DNA from 3 places in the Streptomyces sp. NPDC001750 genome. Region 1 is predicted to be linked to each of the others. Evidence: riboswitches for the same ligand, from Rfam matches in the RefSeq annotation. Region 1 holds a riboswitch; each other region holds the start of a gene.

What was found. A riboswitch is a leader RNA that binds a small molecule or an ion and turns the genes downstream of it on or off. The one in region 1 is predicted to bind cyclic di-AMP.
Region 2: linked by a shared signal. The riboswitch ahead of ACFYY6_RS25670 (M23 family metallopeptidase) and the one ahead of ACFYY6_RS17450 (M23 family metallopeptidase) in region 1 are both predicted to bind cyclic di-AMP.
Region 3: linked by a shared signal. The riboswitch ahead of ACFYY6_RS16535 (transglycosylase family protein) and the one ahead of ACFYY6_RS17450 (M23 family metallopeptidase) in region 1 are both predicted to bind cyclic di-AMP.

The regions. Positions count from the first base shown of each region.
Region 1 is NZ_JBIAUE010000010.1:21,036-30,630, reverse strand. Features, by position in the region: gene ACFYY6_RS17475 (hypothetical protein) at 711-953, shown strand; tRNA gene ACFYY6_RS17470 (tRNA-Lys) at 1,024-1,096, shown strand; gene ACFYY6_RS17465 (SHOCT domain-containing protein) at 1,308-1,706, opposite strand; tRNA gene ACFYY6_RS17460 (tRNA-Met) at 1,847-1,920, shown strand; gene ACFYY6_RS17455 (PP2C family protein-serine/threonine phosphatase) at 2,147-3,322, shown strand; cyclic di-AMP (ydaO/yuaA leader) riboswitch at 3,705-3,856, shown strand; gene ACFYY6_RS17450 (M23 family metallopeptidase) at 4,054-5,076, shown strand; gene ACFYY6_RS17445 (aldo/keto reductase) at 5,206-6,150, shown strand; gene ACFYY6_RS17440 (PrsW family intramembrane metalloprotease) at 6,342-7,904, opposite strand; gene trmB (tRNA (guanosine(46)-N7)-methyltransferase TrmB) at 8,142-9,131, opposite strand; gene lhgO (L-2-hydroxyglutarate oxidase) at 9,124-9,595, opposite strand, start outside.
Region 2 is NZ_JBIAUE010000018.1:110,365-119,959, forward strand. Features, by position in the region: gene ACFYY6_RS25660 (pitrilysin family protein) at 24-1,397, shown strand; gene ACFYY6_RS25665 (M16 family metallopeptidase) at 1,424-2,806, shown strand; cyclic di-AMP (ydaO/yuaA leader) riboswitch at 3,209-3,378, shown strand; gene ACFYY6_RS25670 (M23 family metallopeptidase) at 3,391-4,182, shown strand; gene ACFYY6_RS25675 (HPr family phosphocarrier protein) at 4,455-4,736, opposite strand; gene ACFYY6_RS25680 (GNAT family N-acetyltransferase) at 4,909-7,911, shown strand; gene ACFYY6_RS25685 (DUF5998 family protein) at 8,106-8,702, shown strand; gene ACFYY6_RS25690 (nucleotide pyrophosphatase/phosphodiesterase family protein) at 8,702-9,595, shown strand, end outside.
Region 3 is NZ_JBIAUE010000009.1:90,414-100,008, reverse strand. Features, by position in the region: gene ACFYY6_RS16560 (serine/threonine-protein kinase) at 1-809, shown strand, start outside; gene ACFYY6_RS16555 (SurA N-terminal domain-containing protein) at 1,454-2,116, shown strand; gene ACFYY6_RS16550 (nucleoside triphosphate pyrophosphohydrolase) at 2,341-3,333, shown strand; gene ACFYY6_RS16545 (cytochrome P450) at 3,444-4,802, shown strand; gene ACFYY6_RS16540 (transglycosylase family protein) at 4,920-5,954, shown strand; cyclic di-AMP (ydaO/yuaA leader) riboswitch at 6,258-6,429, shown strand; gene ACFYY6_RS16535 (transglycosylase family protein) at 6,432-7,172, shown strand; gene eno (phosphopyruvate hydratase) at 7,506-8,786, shown strand; gene ACFYY6_RS16525 (septum formation initiator family protein) at 8,950-9,420, shown strand.

The sequences.
Region 1 (9,595 bases):
AGGAGAAGGGGCGCCGCCGGAGGGGCGGGGAGGGGGCTCCGCGCGATCCCTCGGCGGCGGGACGACGCCGCAGACCACCTGCGCTTTTCGTGTCTCCGAGCCCTTCGGGCCCTCATGGCCCCGCGCCTTCCGGGTTTTTGGGCATGCGGGTTTTTGGCCATTTCGGGTATTCGGGCGAGGGCCGACCCTCTGGCTCGCCTTGCTTCTGCACGCAGTTGTCCGCGACGCCCCACCGGGCGCGGGAGCGCCGCCCCGGCCGCGCTCGTCGTCGACGGCCACCTCGTCCGCCACGACCGGACCACCGAGAAGCTGGTGCTCACCGACTCCGCACCGGAACGCCCTCGGTGCCCCGGGAGATCGCGGACCTGCCCGCCGACGGCACCACCGGCCGGCGCAGGCCGACCTGGGCCGTGGACAAGTTCGGTGGCGGCATCGCGTACGCCGGTCCGGACAAGGGCATCCGCGTCGAACGTAGCGGAGTCGCGCCGCAGCCGCCGACGGCGACCGAGTCGGCCCGGCCGGCGGGAGCCTCGGCCCCAAGGGCACCGATGGCAGTCAGGTGTGGAACAGCACCTGGCAGCTCAGCAGGCCCGCGCCCCGGACCTTCGTGATGAAGGACGCCCACGGCCGCACGGTGCGGACCCTGACGGGCAGCCCGGCCGGATCCGGCGCCGAGGTCGAGGTCGGCCGGGACCGCAGGACTGCTCAGCTTGGGGCGCCTCGTACGTCGTGCCGGGGTCGGGGACATCAGCGGCGACGGGAAGGCCGACCTCGTCGAGCGGGACCCCTCCGGCAACCCCAACCGCAACGACGGCAACGGCAAGGACTCCTTCGGCTCGCGTGCGGAGATCGCCACGGGCCGGCAGGGGTACAAGGGCGTCTTCCGACCCGCCCCCTTCCCGTCCCGGTCCCGCCCCCTCGATCCCGCCACGACGGGGGCGATCCCGCCATGACGGGGCCCGGCTGCCGATACCCGATCGGCGGCCGGGCCGCGGCGGGCTATGCTCAGGGGTGGTTCGGCGAGGGCCGTTAGCTCAATTGGCAGAGCAGCGGACTTTTAATCCGTTGGTTGTGGGTTCGAGTCCCACACGGCCTACCCTCTCAGCCCCGGTCCGGAGTGCATCCGGTCGGGGCTGAAGCCGTTTCCGGACCTCCCGCCCACCGGGCCGCGGCCTCGCGGTCCGGTGGGCGTCCCGGTCTCCGAACTTCCCGGGTTCTCCCAACCTTCCGGGTTCTCCGTCTTCTCGGCTCACGATTCCGCGGTGGCCCGGTTCGGGGTGGGTGCCTCGGTTCAGGGGCACCTCGGCTCAGGCCAGGAGTTTCGTCTTCGCCTGCTGGTACTCCTCCTCCGTAAGGGCGTTCCGGTCCCTCAGTTCGGCGAGTCTCGCCAGGTCGTCCACATGGCTGCCGTGCTTCGGCTCGCCCCCGGCGGCTTCGCGTACGTACGCCTTGAAGGCGGCCTCGCGTTCCCGTACCGCCTCGATGTCCCGTCCGCCCATGGACCTGCCACGCACGATCACGTACAGCAGCACGCCGATGTACGGCAGCACCAGCGCCACGATCAGCCAGCCGGCCTTGCCCCAGCCGCCCAGGTCGTCGCTGCGGAAGATGTCCGTGATGACCTTGAACAGCAGGAAGAGCCACATGATCCAGAGGAAGAACCAGAGCATGGTCCAGAAGAGATTGAGCAAGGGGTAGTTGTCCACGGTCGCTCCCGGTCGCCGCTGTCCCGTCGCATCGACCCATTGATGGGTAAAACAGTCATATCACCACACATTCGATTCCGCTCGTCGCCTCCGGGTGGTCACGAGCACGGCCGGACATGGCGTAGAGTTGTGTTCACCGACGCGGGGTGGAGCAGCTCGGTAGCTCGCTGGGCTCATAACCCAGAGGTCGCAGGTTCAAATCCTGTCCCCGCTACTGAAGACCCGGGCCCGGCGCGTACAGCGTGCCGGGCCCGGGGTTTTTCGTGCCGCCGCTGGATGGCGCGAGGTGAGTGGGCGGCGTGTGAGGTGTGCCACGCGCGTACCTCTGTTGGGCGATGCGGAGTCGCCGCGCGGCTGAGCTCCGGTGAGCCTGGGGGCGGGGCGCGGTACCGTCCGCAGCCGTGCGTGTACCGGGCAGGAGACCACAGGTGTGGAAGCGGCTGAAGCGGCGCGGCGGGCATGCCGGGGGCAGGCATGCCGGAGGGGTTGCCGGCGGCGCCGGTGCCCGTCGGTTCGTGCGCATGCTGCCGACCCTGATGATCGTCGGCGGGCTGCTGTTCGACCTGTTCACCCCGCCGGTCTTCACCGCCATCCCGCTGTTCGTCGCGGCGCCGCTGATCGCCGCGCCGTTCTTCTCGTTGTCCAACACCGTGCGCACCGGCATCGCCTCGATGCTGGCCGTCGTCGCGCTCCGGCTGGCCACCGACTCGCTGCCGGCGGCCGTGCCGCTGATCGAGCTGCTCACGCTGGCGACCGTCTCGGTGCTCGCGGTGGTGATCAACCGAGTCGTGCAGCGGAGCAACGAGCAGCTGGCCTCCGCGCGGGTCATCGCGGAGCGGGCCATGCGGGCGGTGCTGCCGAAGCCGTCCGACCGGATCGGTGGGCTCCATGTGGCGGCGCGGTACGAGGCCGCGCAGGCCGACGAGTTCGTCGGCGGTGACCTGTTCGCGGTGACGGACACCCCGTATGGGGTGCGGCTGGTGGTCGGTGACGTGCGGGGGAAGGGCCTCGACGCCGTGGAGACGGTCGCCGTGGTCATCGGGGCGTTCCGGGAGGCGGCCGAACAGGAGCGCTCGCTGGAGGGCGTGGCGCGTCGGCTGGAGCGGGCGCTGGTGCGGGAGAGGAGGGCGCGCCGGGGCGGGCCCGATGTCGTCGAGGGCTTCACCACCGCCGTGCTGGCCGAGATCCCGGCCGGCCTGTCCCGGGTCCGGATCGTCAACCGCGGCCACCCCGAGCCGATCCTGCTGTATCCGGACGGGGCGCTGGACGTGCTGGCGCCCTCGATGCCCGCGTTGCCGCTCGGGATGGACCTGGGCGTGTGGCCCGACCGGACGGACGAGTGGGATCTGCGGCCGGGGGCGACACTGCTCCTCTACACGGACGGCCTCTCCGAGGCGCGGAACGCCCAGGGGGACTTCTACGATCCGGCGGCCCGGCTGTGCGGGCGGATCTTTCCCGGGCCGGAGGAGCTGCTGTCCGCGCTGACCGACGACGTACGGCTGCACACGGGGGGCGAGTCGACCGATGACATGGCCCTGCTCGCGGTCGTGCGCCCCGCGGAGGGGCAGCCGGAGCGGCGCAGGACCGTCCGGATCGTGGGGCCGGACCCGGCATGACGGACGGTCCGGGGCGGCTGGGCCTGTGCAAGAGGGGCCGGGGCGTCCGGGCGCCGGGCGTGTGCAAGAAGGCCGTGAGGGGTTCGGTCGGGTGCGCCCGTGAGGCCGCGGACGTCCGTCCGGGCGGCCGGGTGCGGCCGAGCGGACCGCGGTGCCACCGTACGTAATCGAAAGACGCCGCTCCGCATAACATTTGACGCAACGTCAGTGACGAGGTATTGACTGAGACCCGATCAAGTCGTCTAAATACGCCCCGAGATGTCCAGTAAAGTCCAGGCCAAAGACGTGAACGATCAGTGGGGACGGCTTGGAATCAGGGCCCGGTGTCTATTAACGTTCGATAACGCAGCGCGGTCGTCCCAGCCGTCGTCAGAGGCGGCACCGTGCGCGAGCGCCGAATCCCGAAAGGGAACCGGGGAACCACCACCCTGGGGTGAATCGGACATCCGGGTCTCGTGAGAGACGCGGTGTCCGTAGGAGACCTTCCTGCTCCGAACCCGTCAGCTAACCCGGTAGGCGAGAAGGAAGGAAAGGAGTGCGCCCCCGTGGCGTCCAACAAGCCTGCCCCCGAGGCCCCCGCTCGGCTCGATTCCGCGTACGGTTCCGAGTTCGGCACCGACTTCGGCCCCGGTTACGGTGCGGGCCCCGGCTACGGCTCCGACTACGGAACGGCCGGGATGACGACGGTGTCCGGCACCGCGGATCGCATGGACCACGGAATCGGATCGGAGATGGCCGCCACCGCGACCCTGCCCGGCGCCGACTTCGGTGTCGACGACGAGCGCGGCTGGGGCGAGTGGAACCCCACCGAGGAGACCGTCCGCCCCGTACGCGGCAAGCACCGGGTCGCCAAGCAGCGCAACGGACTCGCCCGCAGTTCCGCAGTGCTCGGGGTCGGCGTCATCGCGGCGGTCGGCGCGGGCGGCATGGCCACCGCGCAGGGCAAGCCGCCGGTGTCCATCTCCCTTCCCGACTCCATCGCGGACAACCTGCCCGACGCCAAGTCGCTTCCCGGCGTGGGCGCCCTCCTCTCCGACAAGTCCGAGGACGACGGGGCCGCGCCCGCCACCGCCCCGCTCACCACCGCGGGCATCACCACCGCCGAGGCCGAGCAGGGCACGACCGACGCGGGCGAGGCGCTGCGTGCCCGCATCCTCCAGCAGGCCGAGCAGCAGCAGGCCGCCGCCGACGCGGAGGCCAGGGAGGCCCAGGAGAAGGCCGCGGCGGAGAAGGCCGCGGCCGAGGCCAAGAAGCAGCAGGACGCCGCCGAGGCCAAGGCCGCCGCCGAGAAGAAGAAGGCGGAGGAGGAGGCGAAGAAGAAGGCCGAGGCCCTGCGGCTCGCCAAGCTCGCCGCCAGCTACGCCGTCCCGACCACCTCGTACACGATCACCTCGACGTACGGCCAGGCCGGCACGATGTGGTCCTCCGGTCACCACACCGGCCTCGACTTCGCGGCGCCGACGGGCACCCCCGTCAAGGCCGTTCACGGCGGCACCATCAAGTCGGCGGGCTGGTCCGGCTCGTACGGCTACCGCACGGTGCTGGAGCTGGAGGACGGCACGGAGATCTGGTACTGCCACCAGTCCTCGATCGGCGTCGGGGTCGGCCAGAAGGTCTCCACCGGGGACACCATCGGCCGGGTCGGCGCGACCGGCAACGTGACGGGTCCCCACCTCCACCTGGAGATCCACACCGCCGACGGCACGGGCGTGGATCCGATGGGCTGGCTGCGGAGCAAGGGCCTCAACATCTGAGGCACCCGCGTCGGCGATGCACGCGCGTACAACGATGCACGGGCGGACGGCGCGGACCACACCGAACAGCCCTCCGCCGAACGGCGGATGCGCGGAATACCGTTTTGGCGGGAACACGTTGATCGATTCATGACTTCCCTTCGCCAACTCGGCTCTTCCGATCTTCAGGTGTTCCCACTCGCCCTCGGCGGCAATGTCTTCGGCTGGACGGCCGACGAGGCGCAGTCGTTCGCCGTGCTGGACGCCTACACGGAGGCGGGTGGCAACTTCGTCGACACCGCCGACGCCTACTCCGCCTGGGTGCCGGGGAACGAGGGCGGCGAGTCGGAGACCGTCATCGGCAAGTGGCTCGCGTCCCGGCCCGGCCGGTCCGACGTCGTCGTCGCCACCAAGGTCGGTGCCCACCCCTCGTACAAGGGTCTCTCCGCCGCCACCATCAAGGCGGCGGCGGAAGAGTCGCTGCGCAGGCTCGGCAGGGACCACATCGACCTCTACTACACGCACTTCGACGACGAGACCGTGCCGGTCGAGGAGATCATCACCACCCTCGACGAGCTGGTGAAGGCCGGCAAGGTGCGCGAGATCGCCGCGTCCAACATCAGCCCCGAGCGGCTCCGGGCGTCCCTGGACTTCTCCGAGCGCGAGGGGCTGGCCCGTTACGTCGCCCTGCAGCCGCACTACAACCTCGTCTCCCGCGACACCTACGAGGGCGCACTCCAGGACACGGCCGCGCGGGCCGGGCTCGCCGCCGTCCCGTACTTCGCCCTGGCCTCCGGATTCCTCACGGGCAAGTACCGCCCGGGCGCCCCGGTGGAGAGCGCGCGTGCGCAGAGCGCGGGGAAGTACCTGGAGTCGGAGCGCGGGCAGAACGTCCTCGCCGCCCTGGACCGGGTCGCCCAGGCCCATGACGCACAGATCGCGACCGTGGCGCTGGCCTGGCTCGCGTCCCGGCCGACCGTCGTCGCGCCGATCGCCTCGGCCCGTACGGTCGAGCAGTTGCCCGCCCTGACGGCCGTCGCCGACCTCCGGCTGACCGAGGGGGAGCTGGCCGACCTCACCGAGGCTTCCGCCTGACGGGCGCCACCGGCGGGCACGGCAGCCGCGGCAGGCCGACCGGCGGACCGGGTGGCGGACTGTTCCGTCACCGGCGGCGGATCGTGCTCGGGTCCGGCCGCGCTCCGGTCGCTCCGCCGAACTGAGCGTCTCCACGAACGCCCCGGAAGCATCGCGCTCCCGGGGCGTTCGCGCGTCCGTGGCGCCCGGAGCTACCGGGGCGGCAGCTGATACGGGTTGTAGCCGCCGTACGCCTGGTGCGGCGGCGGGAACGCGGCCGGGGCCGACGTCGGCCAGTACGCGGCCGGGGCGGGCGGGAACGGGTAGGGGTAGGGGCGCAGGAGGCCCGCCGCCTGCGCGGCGTAGGCGAGGGCGGGAGCGGCCACGTCCCTGCGCTGCCAGAGGTGGTGCAACAGCTCCAGTTCACGTGCCGCGAAGTCGGGGCCCGCCGTCCCGAGGCGGGCCTGGCGGCGGAGCGAGGCCAGCGACATCGCGAACGACTCGTACTCGGCGACGGTACGGGCGGCGGCCTTGCCCCGGGCCCGCGCCTTGCGGCGCTCCTTGCGGGGTGCCCGGCCCTGTGCCTGTGCCGGGGGCAGGGCCTGGGCCGGTGCGCCGACCGGGGCCACCGCTCCGTGGCCCGGACCATGGACCGCTCCGGTGCCCGGTGCATGGCCCGGTGCGTGGCCTGGGCCGTACGGGTTGCCCCAGCTGGCCCCGGCGTCGAAGGAATGGTGTCGGCGGGCCGCGTCGCGGGCCAGGCCGCGGGCCCGCATGGAGGCGAGGGCGAGCGGTTCGGCGGGGGTCAGCCAGCCGGCCGCCGCGTAGCCGGGCAGTTCTGCGGCGAGTGCGCGCAGCTCGCGTCGGCGTGCCCAGATCACCAGCCAGGTCAGCACGCCGAAGAGCGGAACCATGAACACCGCGTACACGGCGTAGAAGGCGAGCGGCCCGAAGAAGGAGGCCGATCCGTTCCACAACGCGTGCATGCCCATGGCGAGGACGAGCCCCAGCAGCGGCAGCGCGATGCGGCGCAGCCGCCGGTTGCGGGCACTGGCGGCGGCGAGACCGAAGCCCGTCCCCGTCAGGATCGTGAAGAGCGGGTGCGCGAACGGGGACATCACCGCCCGTACGAAGAACGTCGCGGCGGTCATCGAGGCGACGCCCGAGGCCCCGGCCTGCTGGTCCTCCCCGAAGGCGTTGCCCAGATAGAGGATGTTCTCGGTGAACGCGAAACCGCTCGCGGTGAAACCGGCGATCACGACGCCGTCGACGATTCCGCTGAACTCGCGTCTTCGGAACAGGAAGACCAGCAGGATCGCGGCGGCCTTGGCGCTCTCCTCGACGACCGGCGCTATGACCGTCGCACCGAGGTTGTCCGCGTTCGCCGGGTCGGCGGTGGTCGTGGCTATCCAACGGGTCGCGAACGAGTTCGCGAGGATCGCGATCAGGGCGGCCGCGAAAGCGCCCCAGGCCAGGGCGAACAACAGGTTCCGCCAGGGCGCGGGGTCGACCCGGTCCAGCCAGCGGAACGCCGCCATCAGGAGCGGCACGGGCAGCACCGCGAGGCCGAGACCCACGAGGAAGCCCTCGGTGCCCGTCTGGTCGCGGACCAGGGCCAGGATCGCCAGAGCGCACACCGCGAGCACCGTGCACACGGCCGCGACGCGGAACGTCCTGCTGCGCCACACCATGCCGACGCGGCGCGGCCGGTACCGCCAGTGCCGTCGCTCCGGCACGGCGGCCAGGATCTCGCCGACCCGCTGCTCCTCGAGCACCGGAACGGCCGGATGCGGCTGCCGCTGCTGGACAGACCCTTCGTATACCACCCCACGACCCTAACGAGCGGCACCGACACCGGCCACGGGGAATGGCCGGTGGCGGCCGGTCGCCGGACGTCGGCAGTCGCCGGGGAGGCGCCGTCTGCGACGGGTTCTCCGGCGGGCTCGGCGACGGGCTCGGTGACGGGCTCCGGGCAGGTTCGGTGACGGGCTCCGGGCGGGTTCGGCGACGGATCAGCGGCGGGTGAAGAGCAGGTCGTGGACGACGTGGCCCTTGTCGAGTCCCTGGCCCTCGAACCGGGTCAGTGGCCGGAACGCAGGCCGTGGCGCGTAGCCGCCCTCCGGCAGAGTGTTCTCGAAGAGGGGGTGCGCGGTCAGCACCTCCAGCATCTGCTCCGCGTACGGCTCCCAGTCGGTCGCGCAGTGGACCAGGGCGCCCGGCTTCAGCCGCTGGGCCACCAGGTCGAGGAATTCCGGCTGGATCAGCCGACGCTTGTGATGACGCTTCTTGGGCCACGGGTCGGGGAAGTACACCCGCAGCCCGTCCAGCGAGTCCGGCTTCAGCATCTCGCGCAGCAGGATGATCGCGTCGCCGTTGGCGACACGGATGTTGGACAGGCCGTTCCGCTCCGCGAGGCCGAGCAGATTGCCCTGGCCGGGCGTGTGGACGTCGACGGCGAGAATGCCCGTCCCCGGGTCGTCCGCTGCCATCTGCGCAGTGGCCTCGCCCATGCCGAACCCGATCTCCAGCACGACCGGGAGCCCGTCGAACAGCTCGGGCAGGTCGAGGAGCCGCTGCCCGTCGATGTCCAGGCCCCACGTGGGCCAGAGCCGCATCAGGGCGTCCTCCTGACCAGGAGTGACCCGGCTCCGGCGCGGCTGGAAGCTGCGGATGCGGCGCTCGTGGTGCGATCCGGCCGGGTCGACGGCGGGCCCGCCGGGGAAGCGCGGCTCCTGGCGCAGCCTGCGCTGCCGTTCGAAGGACGCGGCGCGCAGATCATCCGGGATCCCGGAGCCGGTTCCGGCGGAGGTCCCGGACGGGGCGGCTCCGGGGGAGGTCTCGGCGGGAGTCCCGGAAACACGGGTCGCGGGGGCGGCCTCGGCGGGGGAGGTCCCGGAGGCGGCCTCGGCGGAGGTCCCGGAGGCGGGGGACGAGGGCGCCCCCGAGGGGCCCGCGGTGAGGTCTGCGGGAGGGTTCGCGGAGGGGTTCAAGGGCTCAGACACAATGACCCGATTCTACGGCGGGCGGCTTCCACCCCGTCTCCCGTGCCTGGAGCAGCGCCCTGCGTGCCACCTCCCGCCCGATGGGCAGGGAGGCCGTCGCGGCGGGCGACGGGGCGTTCAGCACGTGGACGGTGTGCGGGGCCTCGCGGATCAGGAAGTCGTCCACCAGGGAGCCGTCGCGCAGCACCGCCTGGGCCCTGACCCCGGCCGGGGCGGGCCGCAGATCGGCCTCCGTGACATCGGGCAGCAGTCGTCGCACCGCCGCCGTGAACGCGCGCTTCGACAACGAGCGGCGCACCTCGCCCGCCCCGTACCGCCAGTGTCTGCGCGCGATCCGCCAGGTGCCCGGCCAGGTCAGCGTGTCCGCCAGCTCGCGGGGGCGCACGACGGGCCACGCGTATCCCTCGCGGGCCAGCGCCGGCACCGCGTTCGGACCGACGTGCACACCGCCGTCGTGGCCGCGG
Region 2 (9,595 bases), on a different contig from region 1:
GTATCGCGATCGAAGGGACGTACATGCCCATGGGTCACACGGCCACAGCCCAGGCCGGTTCCGGCGGCTTGACAGCGACCGAGCACCGCCTGGCCAACGGCCTGCGCGTGGTGCTCTCCGAGGACCATCTGACCCCGGTCGCCGCGGTCTGCCTCTGGTACGACGTCGGATCGCGCCACGAGGTCGAGGGACGCACCGGTCTGGCTCACCTCTTCGAGCACCTGATGTTCCAGGGCTCCGGCCAGGTGAAGGGGAACGGACACTTCGAGCTGGTGCAGGGCGCCGGCGGTTCGCTCAACGGGACCACCAGCTTCGAGCGCACCAACTACTTCGAGACGATGCCCGCGCACCAGCTGGAGCTGGCCCTCTGGCTGGAGGCGGACCGGATGGGCTCGCTCCTCGCCGCGCTCGACGAGGAGTCGATGGAGAACCAGCGCGACGTCGTCAAGAACGAGCGCCGCCAGCGCTACGACAACGTCCCCTACGGCACGGCGTTCGAGCGGCTGACGGCGCTCGCCTACCCCGAGGGACACCCGTACCACCACACCCCGATCGGCTCGATGGCGGACCTGGACGCCGCGACGCTGGAGGACGCGCGCACCTTCTTCCGTACGTACTACGCGCCGAACAACGCGGTGCTGTCGGTCGTCGGCGACATCGACCCCGAGCAGACGCTCGCCTGGATCGAGAAGTACTTCGGCTCCATCCCCTCCCACGACGGGAAGCGGCCCCCGCGCGACGGCACGCTGCCCGACGTCATCGGCGAGCAGCTGCGCGAGGAGGTGCGCGAGGAGGTCCCGGCGCGGGCGCTGATGGCCGCCTACCGGCTCCCGCACGACGGCACCCGCGAGTGCGACGCGGCGGACCTCGCGCTGACCGTGCTCGGTGGCGGGGAGTCGTCGCGGCTGCACAACCGCCTGGTCCGCCGTGACCGGACGGCCGTGGCCGCCGGATTCGGGCTGCTGCGGCTGGCGGGCGCCCCGTCGCTCGGCTGGCTGGACGTCAAGACCTCCGGTGGTGTCGAGGTGCCGCGGATCGAGGCGGCGGTCGACGAGGAGCTGGCCCGGTTCGCCGCCGAGGGTCCGACGCCCGAGGAAATGGAGCGCGCCCAGGCCCAGTTGGAGCGCGAGTGGCTGGACCGGCTCGGTACGGTCGCGGGCCGCGCCGACGAACTGTGCCGGTTCGCCGTGCTGTTCGGCGACCCCCAGCTCGCCCTGACCGCGGTGCAGCGGGTTCTGGACGTGACGGCGGAGGAGGTCCAGGCGGTCGCCAAGGCCCGGCTGCGGCCCGACAACCGGGCGGTGCTGGCCTACGAACCGGTCGAACCGGCCGATTCCGCGGATACCGACGAGACCGACGCCGACGACACCGACGCGCACGAAGGAGCGGACAAGTGACCGACGCCGCCGCGACTGGAGTTTCGATGCAGTTCCACCCCCAGCCGGCCCCCGGCGTCGCACGCCCCTGGGCTTTCCCCGCGCCGGAGCGCGGTTCGCTGCCCAACGGCCTGACGGTGCTGCGCTGCCACCGCCCCGGCCAGCAGGTGGTGGCGGTCGAGATCGTCCTCGACGCCCCCCTGGACGCCGAGCCGGAGGGCCTGGACGGCGTGGCCACGATCATGGCGCGGGCCCTGTCCGAGGGCACCGACAAGCACACCGCCGAGGAGTTCGCCGCCGAGCTGGAGCGCTGCGGTGCCACGCTCGACGCGCACGCCGACCACCCCGGCCTCCGGGTCTCCCTGGAGGTCCCGGCCTCCCGGCTGGCCAAGGCGCTCGGACTGGTCGCCGAGGCGCTGCGGGCCCCCGCCTTCGCCGAGAGCGAGATCGAACGGCTGGTGCGCAACCGGCTCGACGAGATCCCGCACGAGCAGGCCAACCCGGCGCGCCGCGCCGCCAAGCAGCTCTCCAAGGAGCTCTTCCCGGCCGCGTCGCGGATGTCCCGGCCGCGCCAGGGCACCGAGGAGACGGTGGAACGGATCGACGCGGGGGCGGTGCGCGCCTTCTTCGAGGCCCATGTCCGGCCGTCCGCGGCGACCGTCGTGGTCGTCGGCGACCTGACCGGCATCGACCTGGAGGCCCTGCTCGCCGAGACGCTCGGCGACTGGTCGGGCGACACCGTCGAGCCTCGCCCCGCCCCGCCGATCACCGCCGACGACACCGGCCGGGTGGTCATCGTGGACCGTCCGGGCGCGGTGCAGACGCAGCTGCTGATCGGCCGGATCGGACCGGACCGGCACGACAGCGTGTGGCCCGCCCAGGTGCTCGGCACGTACTGCTTGGGCGGCACGCTCACCTCCCGGCTGGACCGGGTGCTGCGCGAGGAGAAGGGCTACACCTACGGTGTCCGCGCCTTCGCGCAGGTGCTGCGGTCGTCGGCCGCGGACTCGGTCACGGGCGCGACCGGCGCCGCCATGCTCGCGATCAGCGGATCGGTGGACACGGAGTCGACCGGACCGGCGCTGGAGGATCTGTGGACGGTCCTGCGGACGCTCGCGGCCGAGGGGCTCACCGACGAGGAGCGCGAGACCGCGGTGCAGAACCTCGTGGGCGTCGCGCCGCTGAAGTTCGAGACGGCTGCCTCCGTGGCGGGCACGCTGGCCGACCAGGTCGAGCAGCGCCTCCCGGACGACTTCCAGGCCCACCTGTACGCCCGGCTCGCGGAGGCCGGCACGGTCGAGGCGACCGCGGCCGTGGTCAGCGCCTTCCCGGGCGACCGTCTGGTGACGATCCTCGTCGGCGACGCGTCCCGGATCGAGGAGCCGGTCCGGGCGCTGGGCATCGGTGAGGTGTCGGTGGTCGCCGGCTGAGCGGTGTGCCGTCACGGTCCCGGCGGCCTTCCCGGGCGAAGACGCCGGGGACCGTCCGGACCTCTGGCGTCCCGGCCCCGCCGGTCCGACGGCCGGGCGTCCGGTGCCCCGTTCCCGTACGGGGCAGGTGTCGGAGGACAGCCGCAGACCGGGCCGTTCCGGGTGCCGAACGGGTGCGGCCCGACCGGCCCGGCCGGTCCGACGGCCGGGCGCGCGGGCGTCGAAGGCCCCTGTGAGCGATGTCTCGCCGGGGTCTTCCCCATGTGCGGTTCCGGTCGCCGGGTTGCCCGTACGTCCTGTGGCATGCGCTACAAAACGGCTTGTCCGTTTGGCGAACGAATGTGCTCGCGCTTAGCGTCGACCGGGCTGCCGGCCACTCGTATGTCGCGACCGCGACGCACCGGACAGCCATCGCCGAGTCCCCGCCGGGCGTGAGCCCTGGGGAGCCGGGGACCCAATGAAGTCCCTGGGGTGAATCGGAAGCCTGAGCCTCGGTGAGGCCGGGGCCTCCGTAGGAGACCTTCCTGCTCCGAACCCGTCAGCTAACCCGGTAGGCGAGAGGGAAGGAAAGGATCAGCCACTTCATGGCGTTCACCCGTGCCACCGGGAAGCATCGTGCCCCCGGCCGACTGACGCGCGGCAGCGCGAGGATCGCCGGCGTCGCGGCGCTGGCCACCACCGGCGTCATCGCAGGCGCCGCCTCCCCGGCCCTCGCCGCGGACGCCGAGACCTCCGCGGTCGGCGAGACCGGCCTGAACCAGGTCATCGCCATCCAGGACGTCATCGCCGACCGGATCGACGCCCAGGCCGACGCGCAGCAGCACCGGGCCGACCTCATCGCCGAGGCGAAGGAGGCGGCGCAGCGCAAGGCCGAGGCCGAGAAGCGTGCCCGGGCCGAGGCGAAGCGTGCCGCCGAGGCGCGGGCCGAGAAGGCGCGTGCCGCCCGCTCCGCCGAGCGCACCCGGCTGGGCCTCTTCCAGCTTCCGGTCGCCGGTTCCTACGTCACCACCGGCTACAAGTCCAGCGGTTCGCTCTGGTCCTCCGGCAGCCACTCGGGCATCGACTTCCACGCCGCGTCCGGCAGCTCCGTCGTCGCAGTCGGAGCCGGTACGGTCGTCGAGGCCGGCTGGGGCGGTGCGTACGGCAACAACATCGTGCTGCGCATGACGGACGGCACGTACACGCAGTACGGGCACCTCTCGTCGATCGGTGTCCGTGTCGGCCAGAGCGTCGGCGCGGGCCAGCAGATCGGCCTCTCCGGCTCGACCGGCAACTCCACCGGACCGCACCTCCACTTCGAGGCCCGGACCACGCCCTCCTACGGATCCGACATGGACCCCGTCGCGTATCTGCGTGCCCACGGCGTCTCCCTCTGACCGACGGCCGACCCGCGAACCGCCTCCCGAAGGCCCCGGCAGCACGCCGGGGCCTTCTGCATGTCCGGGTCGCCCCGTCAGCCGGACCCGTCCCTTGCGCGACCGTCCCGGATCCCGGGAAGAGGCGCCCGGGGCCGGGAAGGAATCCCGGGGCCGGAAGACGAAGGAGCCGCGGTGCCGGTGGGCGGCACCGCGGCTCCTTCGCGGGAATCGGTCCCGTGCCGAACCCCGGAAGTCCCGGAAGCGGGAATCCCGGAGATCCGGAACGTGGCTCAGACGGTCTCCGGGAGTTCGTCGAGCCCCTCCGCGACCAGCTTCGCCAGGCGGTCCAGGGCGGCCTCGGCGTCGTCCGCCTCGGACGCGAGCACGATCTCCTCGCCGCCCTGCGCGCCGAGCCCGAGCACCGCGAGCATGGAGGCGGCGTTCACCGGGGTGCCGTCGGCCTTGGAGATCGTCACGGGGATGCCGGACGCCGTGGCGGCGCGGACGAATATGGAAGCGGGGCGGGCGTGCAGGCCCTCGGCCCAGCCGACGTTGACGCGGCGCTCAGCCATGGTTCTGCCCTTCATGAATCAATAGTTGTCTAGACCACTCTCTCATGCGGTGCGCGGTGCTCCGGCCGACCCGCGAACACCCACGAGCGGTGCCGCAACGCCGTTCGGCCCCCCTCAGACTGCCCCGGGCCCGGCGGCTACGCGAGTGGTGGACGAGCCTTAGTCTGTGCCCATGCAGTCCTCGACGGAGCAGAGTCCGCGTCACGTCTATCCCGACCACTGGGAAGCGGACGTGGTCCTCCGTGACGGAGGCACCGCGCGGATCAGGCCCATCACCACGGACGACGCCGAACGCCTGGTCAGTTTCTACGAGCAGGTCTCCGACGAGTCGAAGTACTACCGCTTCTTCGCCCCGTACCCCCGGCTGTCCGCCAGGGACGTGCACCGCTTCACCCATCACGATTACGTCGACCGGGTGGGGCTCGCGGTCACGGTCGGCGGCGAGTTCATCGCGACCGTCCGCTACGACCGGATCGACGGACGGGGCAGGCCCGCCTCCGCGCCCGCGGACGAGGCGGAGGTCGCCTTCCTGGTCCAGGACGCGCACCAGGGCCGGGGAGTGGCGTCGGCACTGCTGGAGCACATCGCCGCGGTGGCCCGCGAGCGCGGCATCCGCCGCTTCGTCGCCGAGGTGCTCCCCGCCAACACCAAAATGATCAAGGTGTTCCGGGACGCCGGCTACACCCAGCAGCGGAGCTTCGAGGAAGGCTCCGTCCACCTCACCCTGGACCTCGAACCGACGGCCGAGTCCCTCGCCGTCCAGCGCGGCCGTGAGCAGCGGGCCGAGGCGCGCTCCGTGCAACGGCTGCTCGCCCCCGGGTCCGTGGCCGTCATCGGTGTCGGCCGGACGCCCGGCGGTGTCGGCCGCACGGTCCTGCGTAACCTCCTCGCGGCCGGATTCACCGGCCGTACGTATGCCGTGAATCGTTCCTTCGCCGCCGACCAGGACACCATCGACGGCGTCCCCGCCCACCGCCGCGTCGGCGAGATCGGCGAACCGGTGGACCTCGCGGTCGTCGCCGTCCCCGCCGAGCGCGTACCGGAGGCCGTGGCCGACTGCGGCGAGCACGGCGTCCAGGGTCTCGTCGTCCTCTCCGCCGGATACGCCGAGTGGGGCGCCGAGGGCAGGGACCGGCAGCGCGAACTCGTCCGCCAGGCACGCTCGTACGGGATGCGGATCATCGGCCCGAACGCCTTCGGCGTCATCAACAACGCCGAGGCCGTCCGGCTGAACGCCTCCCTCGCCCCCGAGCCGCCCAAGCGGGGCCGTATCGGTCTGTTCACCCAGTCCGGGGCGATCGGCATCGCCCTGCTCTCCCGGCTCTACCGGCAGGGTGCGGGGCTCTCCACCTTCATCTCCGCGGGCAACCGGGCCGACATCTCGGGCAACGACTTCCTGCAGTACTGGTATGAGGACCCGGACACCGACGTCGCCCTGCTGTACCTCGAATCGTTCGGCAACCCGCGCAAGTTCATGCGGCTCGCCCGGCGCACCGCGGCCGTGAAGCCCGTGGTCGTGGTGAAGGGGGCCCGGCACACCGGCGCCACCCCGCCCGGCCACGCCGTACCCGTCAGCCGGATCCCGGACGCGACGGTCTCCGCCCTCATGCGGCAGGCGGGCGTGATCCGCGTCGACACGGTGACGGAGGTCGTCGACGTGGGTCTCCTCCTCGCGGACCAGCCGCTCCCGGCGGGCCCCCGGGTCGCGATCCTCGGCAACTCCGAGTCGCTGGGCCTGCTCACCTACGACGCCTGCCTGACCGAGGGTCTGCGTCCGCGGCCGCCCCTCGACCTCACCACCGCCGCGACGCCGCAGGACTTCCGGGACGCCCTGACCGAGGCCCTCGCCGACGACGACTGCGACTCGGTGATCGTTACGGCGATCCCCTGGGTGGGCGAGGACGGCCAGGCGGAGAACGGTGGCGGAGAGGTCCTGGCGACCGCGCTCCGCGCGGCGGCGGCCACCGGCCCCGCCAAGCCCGTGGCCGTCGTCCACGTGGAGATCGGCGGGCTGGCGGAGGCCCTGGCCGTGGCCAGCGGCACGGTCGCGCCGCGCCCGGCGAAGCCGTCCTCCACGCCCAGGGAGCCCGCGGACACCCGGCCCGGGACCGCACGGCCGGCGACCACTCCGCCCGTGTCCGCCTCCGCGCCCGCCGGAGCCACGGGCACCCGGGAAGCGCCGAACGGCCAGGACGGTCAGAACGGCCGGGGCGCCCGGCCCACCCCGGCCGGACCGGGAACGGACGGACCGGGAACGGACGGCAACGGAACGGCCGGACCGGGAACGGAGGGCCGCGCGGGCCGGATCCCCGCCTACCCCGCCGCCGAACGGGCCGTACGCGCCCTGGCCGAGTCGGTGCGGTACGCGCAGTGGCGGCGGCAGGCCGCCGTACCCGGCAAGGTGCCCGAGTTCCTCGACGACACCATCGACGAGTCGGGTACCGCCGAGCTGATCGACACCCTTCTCGGCCCGGACCCCGCCCCGCGCGGCAGACAGCTCACGCCCGACGAGGCGTGCGAGCTCCTCGGCCGCTACGGCATCGCCGTACGGCCGACACTGCCCGCCCCCGACCCGGATGCCGCCGTCGCCGCCGCGGCACGGATCGGTTATCCCGTCGCGCTCAAGACCACCGCGCCCCATCTGCGTCACCGGGCCGATCTCGGCGGTGTGCGGCTGGACCTCGCGGGGGAGGACGCGCTGCGCCGCGCGTACGGCGAGCTGACCGACCTGCTCGGCAGGCCCGCCGAACTCCAGCCCGTCGTCCAGGCCATGGCGCCGCGCGGGGTCGACACCGTCGTACGGGCCTCGATCGACCCGGCGGCGGGCGCCGTTCTCTCGTTCGGGCTCGCGGGCGCGCCCTCCGAGCTCCTCGGCGACACTGTCCACCGCCTGGTTCCGGCCACCGACCGCGACGCCGCCGAGCTGATCCGGTCCATCCGGGCGGCCCCCGTGCTGTTCGGCTGGCGGGGCGCGGCACCCGTGGACACCGCGGCGCTCGAAGAACTGCTGCTGCGGGTGTCCCGGCTGGTCGACGACCACCCCGAGGTGGTCTCCGTCGCCCTGGAACCGGTCGTGGTCGCCACCCACGGGCTGGCCGTCCTCGGCGCGAGCGTCCGGCTCTCCCCGCCGCCGCCCCGCACCGACCTCGGCCCCCGCCGCCTTCCCAACTACTGACCGGACGGCCGCTGCCGGGACGTTCCCGTCGCCGAGAGGACCGGGACCGGGCCGGGGCGTTCCCGCCGCCGGCCGGGCCGGGACCCTCCCGTCCTCACCGCCCCGCCCCCACGAGAGCGCGGACCACCTTGTCCCCGGTCCGGGCCGCCGTACGACGTCCCCGGCAGTCATCCGCCCCCCGTAGGATGGTGCCCATGGCTAAGACCGGTACGACGACCCAGGGGCTGCGCGCGGCGATCGAGCGCAGTGGCTACTACCCGGCCCTCGTGGCCGAGGCGGTGGAAGCCGCCGTGGGCGGTGAGCCCGTCGCCTCGTACCTGGTCCACCAGGAGACCACCTTCGACTCCAACGAGGTGCGCCGCCACGTCACGGTCCTGGTCCTCACGGGCACTCGTTTCATCGTCAGCCACACCGACGAGCAGAACGCGGACACCACCTCCCCGTCGCCGTACGCCACCACCTCGACGGAATCGGTCAAGCTCGACCGCATCTCGTCGGTCGTGGTCAGCCGGGTCGTGGCCAACCCCGAGAAGTACGTGCCGGGCACGCTGCCCCGCGAAGTCGTCCTCACCATCGGCTGGGGTGCGGTCTCCCGCATCGATCTCGAACCGGCGGCCTGCGGCGACCCCAACTGCGAGGCCGACCACGGCTACACCGGCAACTCGACGGCCGACGACCTGAGCCTGCGGGTGAGCGAGGCCGGGGACGGCCCGGACACCGTGCGCCAGACCCTCGCCTTCGCGCAGTCCCTCTCCGAGGCCACGGCCGCGACCGCGGCGACCGGCCGCTGATGGCTCAGCCGGCCTGGCAGGACCCCGTCCTGCTCGACGTCGACACCGCTCCCGTCCCCGAGTACGGCAGCGGCTCCCTCGCCGATCTGCTGCCCACGCTCGTCGCCGGGCAGGGCGTGCCCGGTTTCACCGCCACGATCCCCGAACTCGCCCCGGCGGACCGGAACTGCGTCTTCCTGATCGACGGCCTCGGCTGGGAACAGATCGAGGCGCACCCCGACGAGGCGCCCTTCCTGCACTCGCTGCTCCCCACCTCTCGCGGCGGCACCGGCCGTCCGGTCACGGCGGGCTTCCCGGCCACCACGGCGACGTCACTGGCCTCGGTCGGCACCGGACGCCCGCCGGGGGAGCACGGCCTGCCCGGCTACACCGTGCGCGATCCGGACACCGGCGAGCTGATGAACCAGCTCCGCTGGCAGCCGTGGACCCCGCCCGCCGTCTGGCAGCCGCACCCCACCGTCTTCGCGCTCGCCGACGCCGCGGGGGTGCGCACCGCCCAGGTCTCCGCGCCGGCCTTCGAGCGGACCCCGCTCACCCAGGTCGCGCTCAGCGGCGGCACGTTCCTCGGCCGGCTGACCGGCGAGGAACGGATGGACGTCGCCGCCGAACGCCTCGCCGCGGGCGACCGGTCGCTCGTCTACACGTACTACAGCGAGGTCGACGCCAACGGCCACCGCTTCGGCGTCGACTCCGACGCCTGGCGCGGACAGCTCATGCACGTGGACGGCCTGGCCCGGCGCCTGGCCGAACAGCTCCCGCCCCGCTCGGCGCTGTACATCACCGCCGACCACGGCATGATCGACATCCCCTTCGACGAGCGGTCGCGCATCGACTTCGACGAGGACTGGGAACTGCGCGCGGGCGTCGCGCTGCTCGGCGGCGAGGGCCGGGCC
Region 3 (9,595 bases), on a different contig from region 1:
CCAAGGACCCGCAGCACCGCCCGGCCGACGCCCAGGAGGTGTACGAACACCTCGCCCCGCTGCTTCCCGCCCGGGGCGCCGGGCTGCCCACCGGCCCGCTCGACCCGACCCGCCCCTTCCTGCGCCCGCACGCCCCGTGGCCCGACCGGGGTGCTGCCTCGTCCCCGTCGCCGGTGTCCGCGACCCCGTTCCCGCCTCCGTCGGCCGCCCCGGCGGGTACGGCGACGGGCGCGGCGGCCCGGCCCGATGTCGCCACCGCCGTCGACGAGGTCAAGCGACTGCTCGGCGAGGGCCGTATCACCCAGGCCGTGGACATCCTCGGGTCACTCCTCCCCGTCGCGGCCGAACAGCACGGCGAGAACTCCGCCGTGGTCCGCATCCTGCGCAAGCAGTACGCGGCGACGCTGATGGACGACGGCCAGTACCGCCGCGCCCTGCCCGAGCTGCGTCGCCTCGCCGACGAGCGCGCGGCGCAGGCCGGACCGGCCGACGCCCAACTGCTCCAGTTCCGCCAGGACGCGGCCCAGTGCCTGGAGCAGCTCGGTGAACCGGCCGCCGCGCTCGCCGAGTATCGCGCGGTGCTCCCGTACTGCGAGAACCACCGGGCCACCGGCGGCGATCCCGCCCGCGCCTTCGAGATCCGCAACCGCATCGGGCATCTGCTGCTCGCGCTCGGCGACCACGCGGGCGCACGCGTACAACTCCAGGCGCTGCTGTACGACGCGGAACGGGCCTACGGGCCGCACCACCCGCTGCCGGTGGAACTGCGCCGACGGCTCGACCGTCAGGCGGAGGTCCAGGGCGGCTGAGGACCTGCCCCCTTCGGCAGGAGCTCCATCGGGGCCTCCACCGAGGCCCTGTGGGTAATGACCATGCCAAACTTCCGCAAACGGAATGTCACGGACCGCCCCTGTGGCCCACGTGGCGTGAGATCGTGTGCTGCCGCCGGGGCGGCTGACGACCCCGCCTGCCCCGTCGGCCTCATCCTTCTTCTCCCTCGCGTTCACCGCCTCCCGGGTGACGTCCGTCAGCGTCATCGGCCGGAAGCCGGTCCCGCTGCACGTGCGATCGACCGGAACGCCTGGGGTGCCCCGGTCGCGACCGCGACCGGTTGGACCCAGGCATCCACGGCGGGGCGACCGATTCGGCCCGCTCTCGCTCCCGCGGGGCGCCGCGCACCTGAAACGCCTGAAACGCTGTGCAGAACAGGGCAATTCACTTGATGGGCATCCGCGTGTCATCGAACAGGGCTGTTTCGCCGGGGACATGGAGCCCGGCAAGCCGCGCGATCCGTGGAGTCGAGGAACCCGTGGAGGAGCCGCACGCGGGCCCCACATCTCCAACTCCGCCCGAATCGTTGGTCGAACCAGTGGCCCCAATCACATCCACTGCCTACCATCGATCAGCGCAAGGTCTTGTGCACTGATGCACAAAGTCTCCCCGGGAGGTTCCTTTGCACCGCCGCCGTCGCACCGCGCTCACCGTCTCCGCCTCCGCCGCCCTGCTGGTCGGTGCCCCGTTCCTGACCGCATGCGGCAGCCAGGCCCATCCGGGTGCCGCGGCCCTCGTCGGCGGCGACCGGATCGAGGTGTCCACCGTGCAGGGCCAGGTGGCGGCGGTGCGCGAGGCCCAGCGCCAGTCCCGGGACGTCGACCAGCTCATCGACAAGTCCGGCCAGCTCGGCCGGGCCAAGCTGCACGGTCTGATCTTCGACCGGGTCCTCGACCGGGCCGCGCGGGACGCGGGCGTGACCGTCGAGCGCAGCGAGGTCCAGGAGATGAGGAAGGCGGCGGTCGCCCAGTCCGGGGGAGAGGAGCGGCTGCGGGCGGCGATGCTCCAGCAGAGCTGGGTCGCGCCGGACCAGATCGACGCCGTCCTGCGGGAGCAGGTCCAACTGTCGAAGCTGGCCGAGGCGCTCGGCGCCGACCTGCGACAGCCCGAGGGGCAGAAGATCGTCGGTGACGCCCTCAGCAAGGCGTCGAAGGCTCTGAAGGTCGACGTGAACCCGCGCTACGGCACCTGGAACGATCAGCAGACCCAGCTCGCCGACTACAAAGCTCCCTGGATCAGCCAGGTCACCAAGCCCGCCGGAGCGCTCCCGGAGTCCGGCGCATAGGAGCGCGACCCGTCGGCAGGGCGCGGGCGGCGCGGAAGCGACGTGCACGGCGCGTCGTTACGCGAACGGTGTGCACAGCGGCGCTCGTTACGCGAACGGTGTGCACGACGGTGCCCGGGGCCCACCAGGGAGGGGGCCGGTCGAGGAGGGATCCGGCCGGAGAGGGAATCGACCCGGTGGCGGACCCGACCGGTGGCGGATTCGACCGGAGGTAGATTCGAACGGTGAACGCTGAAGCCCCCGGCCGCGCCGAAGCCCCCGGCCGTATCGTCCTGCTCACCGCCAGCCACCGCGTGGCGCCCGGACTCCTGTCCTGGCCCGCCTGGCAGGCGTTGCGCGCCGCCGACCGGGTGCTCTGCGCCGAGCCGGACAACCCGCAGCTGCCGTATCTGCGCGAGGCGGACGTCACCGTCGAGCACACCGTGCCCACCGCGCACGAGCTCGTCGACGCCTGCGCGGGTGGCCGGACCGTCGTCGTCCTCACCGGCGGCGAGGGGAACCAGCCGCTGACCGACGGGCTCGCGCGGCTCGCCGGTTCGGGGCGGGTGAGCATGCCGGACCTGGAGCTGCTGCCCGGCTCCTACGATCTGCCCGGCGCGCGGCTCCTCGACCTGGTCCAGATCATGGACCGGATCCGCAACGAATGCCCGTGGACGTCGCAGAAGACCCACAAGGGGCTCGCCAAGTACGCCATCGAGGAGGCGTACGAACTCGTCGAGGCGATCGAGGACGGCGACCGCGACGAACTGCGCGAGGAACTGGGGGACGTACTTCTCCAGGTCGTCTTCCACGCACGGATCGCCGAGGAGGGCGGTCCCGGGGAGGGGGAGGAGCCCTTCTCCGTCGACGACGTGGCCGCGACCATCGTCGAGAAGCTCATCCACCGCCACCCGCACGTCTTCGGTGACGAGACCGCCGAGACCCCCGAGGACGTGCACGCGCACTGGCTGCGGACCAAGGCCGTCGAGAAGCGGCGCGAGTCCGTCACCGACGGGGTGCCGCTCGGCCAGCCCGGGCTGGCGCTGGTGGCGAAGCTGGCCTCCCGGGTCCGTACCGCCGGCCTCGACGTGCCGCTGCCCACGGGCCGGGGCATCGGCTACGAACTCCTCGATCTCGCCGTGCGCGCCGAAAAGGACGGCGTGGACCCCGAGGCGGCGCTGAGGGCCGCGGGCCGTGCCTACCGGGACGCCATCCGGGCGGCCGAGGGCAACGCCTGACCCCGCTGGACGTCGGCGGGCGCCTCCGGGGCGCCGGGGTCGCCCCCGAAGGACGGGGATAACGTCAAAGGGTGAACCACAGCCCCGCCGACCGACCCGCCGATCAGACCGTGGGCCGCCCCGCCGACCACGTCGCGGAGGACCTCGCCGACCGCCCTGCGGAGAACCCCGTCGACCAGGCCGCGGCGGCCCCGGCCACCTGCCCCGCGGGCGCTCCCGAACTCTTCACGTGGGAGTTCGCCACCGACCCGTACCCCGCCTACGCCTGGCTGCGCGAGCACAGCCCCGTGCACCGCACCTCGCTGCCCAGCGGCGTCGAGGCGTGGCTGGTGACCCGGTACGCGGACGCCCGGCAGGCGCTCGCCGACGCGCGGCTCTCCAAGAACCCGGCACACCACGCCGAGCCCGCGCACGCCAAGGGGAAGACCGGCATCCCCGGCGAGCGCAAGGCGGAGCTGATGACGCATCTGCTGAACATCGACCCGCCCGACCACACCCGGCTGCGCCGTCTGGTCTCCAAGGCGTTCACCCCACGCCGGGTCGCCGCGTTCGCGCCGCGCGTGCAGGAGCTGACGGACGGGCTCATCGACCGCTTCGCCGCCGAGGGCCGGGCGGACCTCATCCACGACTTCGCCTTCCCGCTCCCCATCTACGCGATCTGCGACCTGCTCGGCGTCCCGCGCGAGGACCAGGACGACTTCCGGGACTGGGCGGGCATGATGATCCGGCACGGCGGCGGCCCGCGTGGCGGCGTCGCCCGGTCGGTGAAGAAGATGCGCGGCTATCTCGCCGAGCTCATCCACCGCAAGCGGGAGAACCCCGGGGACGACCTGATCTCCGGGCTGATCCGGGCCGGCGACCACGGCGAGCACCTCACCGAGAACGAGGCCGCGGCCATGGCCTTCATCCTGCTCTTCGCCGGTTTCGAGACGACCGTCAACCTGATCGGGAACGGGATGTACGCGCTGCTGCGCAATCCCGCCCAGCGCGAACGGCTGCAACGCTCCCTGGACGCGGGGGAGAGCGGACTGCTGGAGACCGGGATCGAGGAACTGCTGCGGTACGACGGCCCGGTGGAGCTGGCGACCTGGCGGTTCGCCACCGAGCCGCTGACGCTCGGCGGCCGGGACATCGCGGTCGGCGACCCCGTCCTGGTCGTGCTCGCCGCCGCCGACCGCGACCCGACGCGCTTCGAGGACCCCGACACGCTCGACCTCGCCCGACGTGACAATCAGCACCTCGGATACGGGCACGGCATCCACTACTGCCTCGGCGCGCCGCTCGCCCGACTGGAGGGACAGACCGCGCTCGCCACCCTGCTCAGGCGCCTTCCCGACCTGCGGCTCGCGGTGGAACCCGCCGATCTGCGGTGGCGCGGCGGGCTCATCATGCGCGGACTGCGCACGCTTCCCGTGGAGTTCGGGCCCCGGCCCGTCCGACTGGTTTCTGACGGGACGTCACATCTGTGATGTTCGCGTGATCGGCGCTGCATCGACTTGTGACACGCGTTCGAGTCCGGTTAGGTTCACCGTTCGGCCCCACCGGGTCGCTCGACCGAACTCGTCCGTCACACGGAAGGCAACCTCATGGGCTCCGCGAACGGCAGACACCGTCGCCCTCGTCAGGCACCCGCCATCGTCGTCGCGGCGGGCGTGACCGGATCCGCCATCGCCATCCCGCTGCTCGGCGCGGGCGCCGCGCAGGCGGCCGACTCCGGGACCTGGGACCGGGTCGCCGAGTGCGAGAGCGGCGGCTCCTGGAGCGCCGATTTCGGCAACGGCTCCTACGGCGGCCTTCAGCTCACCCCGGAGGTCTGGAAGGCGTACGGCGGTGAGGCGTACGCCCCGCGCGCCGACCTCGCCAGCCGCGCCCAGCAGATCGCGGTGGCCGAGGAGATCCTGGGCGACCGGGGTCCGCAGGCGTGGCCGAGCTGTGCGCCCCTCTCCGGCCTCGCGACGGGTGGGGGGCTGCCGGGGGTCGATCCGGGGGAGACCTCCTCCGGGAAGCCCGCGGGCGGCACCGGGGCGGAGGAGGGCGCGAAGAAGACGGGCGGCGCCGGGGCGGAGGAGGGCGCGAAGCCGGCTGACAAGTCGTCGCAGTCCCCGTCCGGCGAGGACGTCACGCCTTCGGGCCGTGCCGGGAAGCCGGATGCCGGGACCGGGACCGGGCCCGGGTCCGAGGTCACGCCCTCGCCCACCGGGTCCGCCACTTCATCCGCCGATACGCACCGTTCGCCCGAATCGGTAGATATGGGTGATTCGAACGCTTCTGTCGCTCCGTCAGGGTCGCCCGGCTCGGAAGGATCCGGGGCGTCGGGCGGTGTGGGCGGCAAGCATCGCGGCGCGCCGGCCGCCGAGGAGGGGTGGGGCGCCGACGGGGATGCCGGCCGCGAGTCGGGCCGTCACGCCTCGCGCGACGGCGGCGGGCGCGACGCGGCCTCCCCGGTCGCCGACGACACGTACACCGTCCGTCCTGGTGACAATCTCTGGGCGATCGCCGACGAGCAGAACGTCCCCGGTGGCTGGTCCGCGCTCTATGAGGCCAACAAGGAGGTCGTGGGCTCCGATCCGGACCTCATCCTTCCTGGCCAGAGCCTTGAGGTCGACGCGGAGGCCCGTTGAGGCCGGAGCCGGTGACCGGCTGACGGAGCCTCAAGAACCGGGACGCCTTCGGAGGCCCGTGTCCACTCCCATGCGAGTGAGACATGGGTCTCTTTGCGTCAATTGGCGTGTTGGGCCTGGAGGTCCCGTCCATATCGCGCCCCACCTGCGAAAACGACGGTTCCTCAGATGCAAGTAAGGGATGATTGCCCGATGTGTCCGTCTTTGAATGTGGGGCTTATATGTGTTTACGGTCGTAACCGCTCGCACCGCGGGCCCCGTCGACCGTCACGCCGAATCCTGCCGTCGGTCGGAGGGAACAGACGCGTTCAAGCGCCGTAGGCAGGAGCGGGGGACCCAGGTAGGCGCCGGCCCCGATCGTCGCGAGACGCATCAGGACCGGCTTGGGGTGAAGTCGCGTGCTAGGACGTGCGACCGGGCAACTCACTCGGCCCGAACCCGACAGCTCACCTCGTAGGCGTCGGTGAGGAGACCTCCATGCTGTTTTCCGGCAAGGGCAAGCACCGCCGCCCGTCCAAGGCCGTCCGCGTCGCCACGCTCGCCGGAGTCGCCGGCTCCGCCGTCGCCGTCCCGCTGATGGGCGCGACCGGCGCTTCCGCCGCCTCCGTCGCCACCTGGGACGCCGTCGCCCAGTGCGAGTCCGGTGGCAACTGGTCCATCAACACCGGCAACGGCTACTACGGCGGTCTGCAGTTCTCGCAGTCCAGCTGGGCCGCCGCCGGCGGTCTGAAGTACGCGCCGCGCGCCGACCTGGCCACCAAGGCCCAGCAGATCGCCACCGCCGAGCGGCTCCTCGACATGCAGGGTCCGGGTGCCTGGGGCTGCGCCTCCGCCGGCAACCTGCGCAACGACGGTGTCGACCCGGGCGTCGATACCTCCTCGAAGAGCTCCGGCACCGCTCAGAAGCAGAGCACCCAGGCGGCCCCCGAGCAGCAGGCCCAGCCGAAGCAGACCGAGCGCGCCGAGGTCCCCGCCTCCCGCTCCGACCGTCCCGCCGCCCCGCGGACCGAGTCGAAGAAGACCGTCACCACCCCGACCGGCAAGAAGGTCAAGAAGGGTGACGGCGAGTACAAGGTCGTCTCCGGTGACTCCCTCAGCAAGATCGCCGCCGCCCACGGCGTCGAAGGCGGCTGGCAGCGGCTGTTCGAGCTGAACAAGGGCATCGTCGAGAACGCCGACCTGATCTACCCGGGTCAGCAGCTGCACCTGACGAAGTAGTCCGGTCCCTCTCCTCTCCGGATGCCCGGCCCGGCGCGCTCCCCCGCGCGCCGGGCCGGGGCGTCTGCTCGGAGCGCGCGCCGCGCGCCGACGCGGCACCGCGCGTCCCGCACCCGGGCGTGCGCCGCTCGTGTGCGGCGCAGTTCGTTCAACTGTTGTAGTTACTGATCCGTAATATTCTGGCCATTTGCCCGGGATCGTGCACTCCCGGGTCCTTTTTCGTCCCAGGGGGCGGGCGGTCGTCGGGCTGAACGGGCGGGGCCGGTTAGGCTCTTGTCGCAAGGCCAAAGTGACCCTGCAGAACCAGTGTCATATCCCAGAAGGAGATGCCTCGTGCCGTCCATCGACGTCGTCGTAGCCCGGGAAATCCTCGACTCCCGGGGGAACCCCACGGTCGAGGTCGAGGTCGGCCTCGACGACGGCAGCACGGGTCGTGCTGCCGTGCCGTCCGGCGCCTCCACCGGTGCCTTCGAGGCCATTGAGCTTCGCGACGGCGACCCCAACCGCTACCAGGGCAAGGGTGTCGAGAAGGCCGTGCTCGCCGTCATCGAGCAGATCGGCCCGGAGCTCGTCGGCTACGACGCGACCGAGCAGCGGCTGATCGACCAGGCGATGTTCGACCTGGACGCCACCGAGAACAAGGGCTCGCTCGGAGCCAACGCCATCCTGGGTGTCTCACTGGCCGTCGCGCACGCCGCCTCCGAGGCGTCGGACCTGCCGCTGTTCCGCTACCTCGGCGGTCCGAACGCGCACCTGCTGCCCGTCCCGATGATGAACATCCTCAACGGTGGGTCGCACGCCGACTCCAACGTGGACATCCAGGAGTTCATGATCGCCCCGATCGGCGCCGAGTCCTTCTCCGAGGCCCTGCGCTGGGGCGCCGAGATCTACCACACGCTGAAGAAGGTCCTGAAGGGCAAGGGCCTGTCGACCGGCCTCGGCGACGAGGGCGGCTTCGCGCCGAACCTGGAGTCGAACCGCGCCGCCCTCGACCTCATCATCGAGGCCATCAAGGAAGCCGGCTACGTCCCGGGCAAGGACATCGCGCTCGCGCTCGACGTCGCCGCGTCCGAGTTCTACAAGGACGGCACGTACGAGTTCGAGGGCAAGTCCCGCTCGGCCGCCGAGATGACCGAGTACTACGAGGAGCTCGTCTCCGCGTACCCGCTGGTCTCCATCGAGGACCCGCTGTACGAGGACGACTGGGCCGGCTGGAAGATCATCACCGACAAGCTCGGCAGCAAGGTGCAGATCGTCGGTGACGACCTGTTCGTCACCAACCCGGAGCGCCTGGCCCGGGGCATCGAGGAGGGCACCGCCAACGCGCTGCTCGTCAAGGTCAACCAGATCGGTTCGCTGACCGAGACCCTGGACGCCGTCGAGCTCGCCCAGCGCAACGGCTTCAAGTGCATGATGTCGCACCGTTCCGGCGAGACCGAGGACGTCACCATCGCCGACCTCGCCGTCGCGGTGAACTGCGGTCAGATCAAGACCGGCGCCCCGGCCCGCTCGGACCGCGTCGCCAAGTACAACCAGCTGCTGCGCATCGAGGAGATCCTCGACGACGCCGCGGTGTACGCCGGCCGCTCGGCGTTCCCCCGTTTCAAGGGCTGAGCCCCCGAGGACGTCGTGGGGGCCGGTCCCCGCGGACCGGGCCTTCGGGCTCCCACGGCCGATCCCGGCCCGCAGGGGCCCGAAGGCCCGGGCCTCCGTCCGTCCCCGCACACGGTCCCGTACCGTGTGCGGGGACGGACGTGTGTGAAGGGGAGGCGGAGACATGGCCGCGAAGGACCGGGACCGGTTCTCCACCGCGACCCGGCTGCGACTGCTGGGCGAGCAGACCGCGGCCCGTGTCTACCGGTCGCAGACCCGTCGCCAGGACCGCCGCTCCCGGCTCACCGGCCGGGCCGCCTTTCTGGCCCTCGTCGTCTGTTCCCTCGTGGTCGCGCTCGCGTACCCGATACGGCAGTACGTTTCGCAGCGGGACGAGATCGCCGACCAGGAGCGGCTGGCGCGGGAGGCCCGGGCCCGTACCGAGGAGCTGCGCGACGAGAAGGCGCGGCTCCAGGACGACGCGTACGTCAGGCAGCTGGCCCGCAAGCATCTGCACTATCTTCTTCCCGGGGAGACGGGCTACACGGTGATCGACCCGGACGCGGCCAAGGAACGCGACGGTGAGACGGACGGGTCCGGCCGGCCGTGGCACGCGAACCTCTGGGACGGGGTCGACAGCGCCGATCGCGGCTGACCGCGTCCATCCGCCCGTCCCAGGGAAGGCCAGCCCCTCGGACTTCCAGCCCCGCAGACGCCCAGACCCCCGGACGCCCAGCCCCCGGACGCTCAGACCCCCGGACTTCCGGTTCCTCGAATCCCCGGCCCCCGGCCCCGGATGCCCGGCCCCCTCCGAACCGTCAGAACCCCAG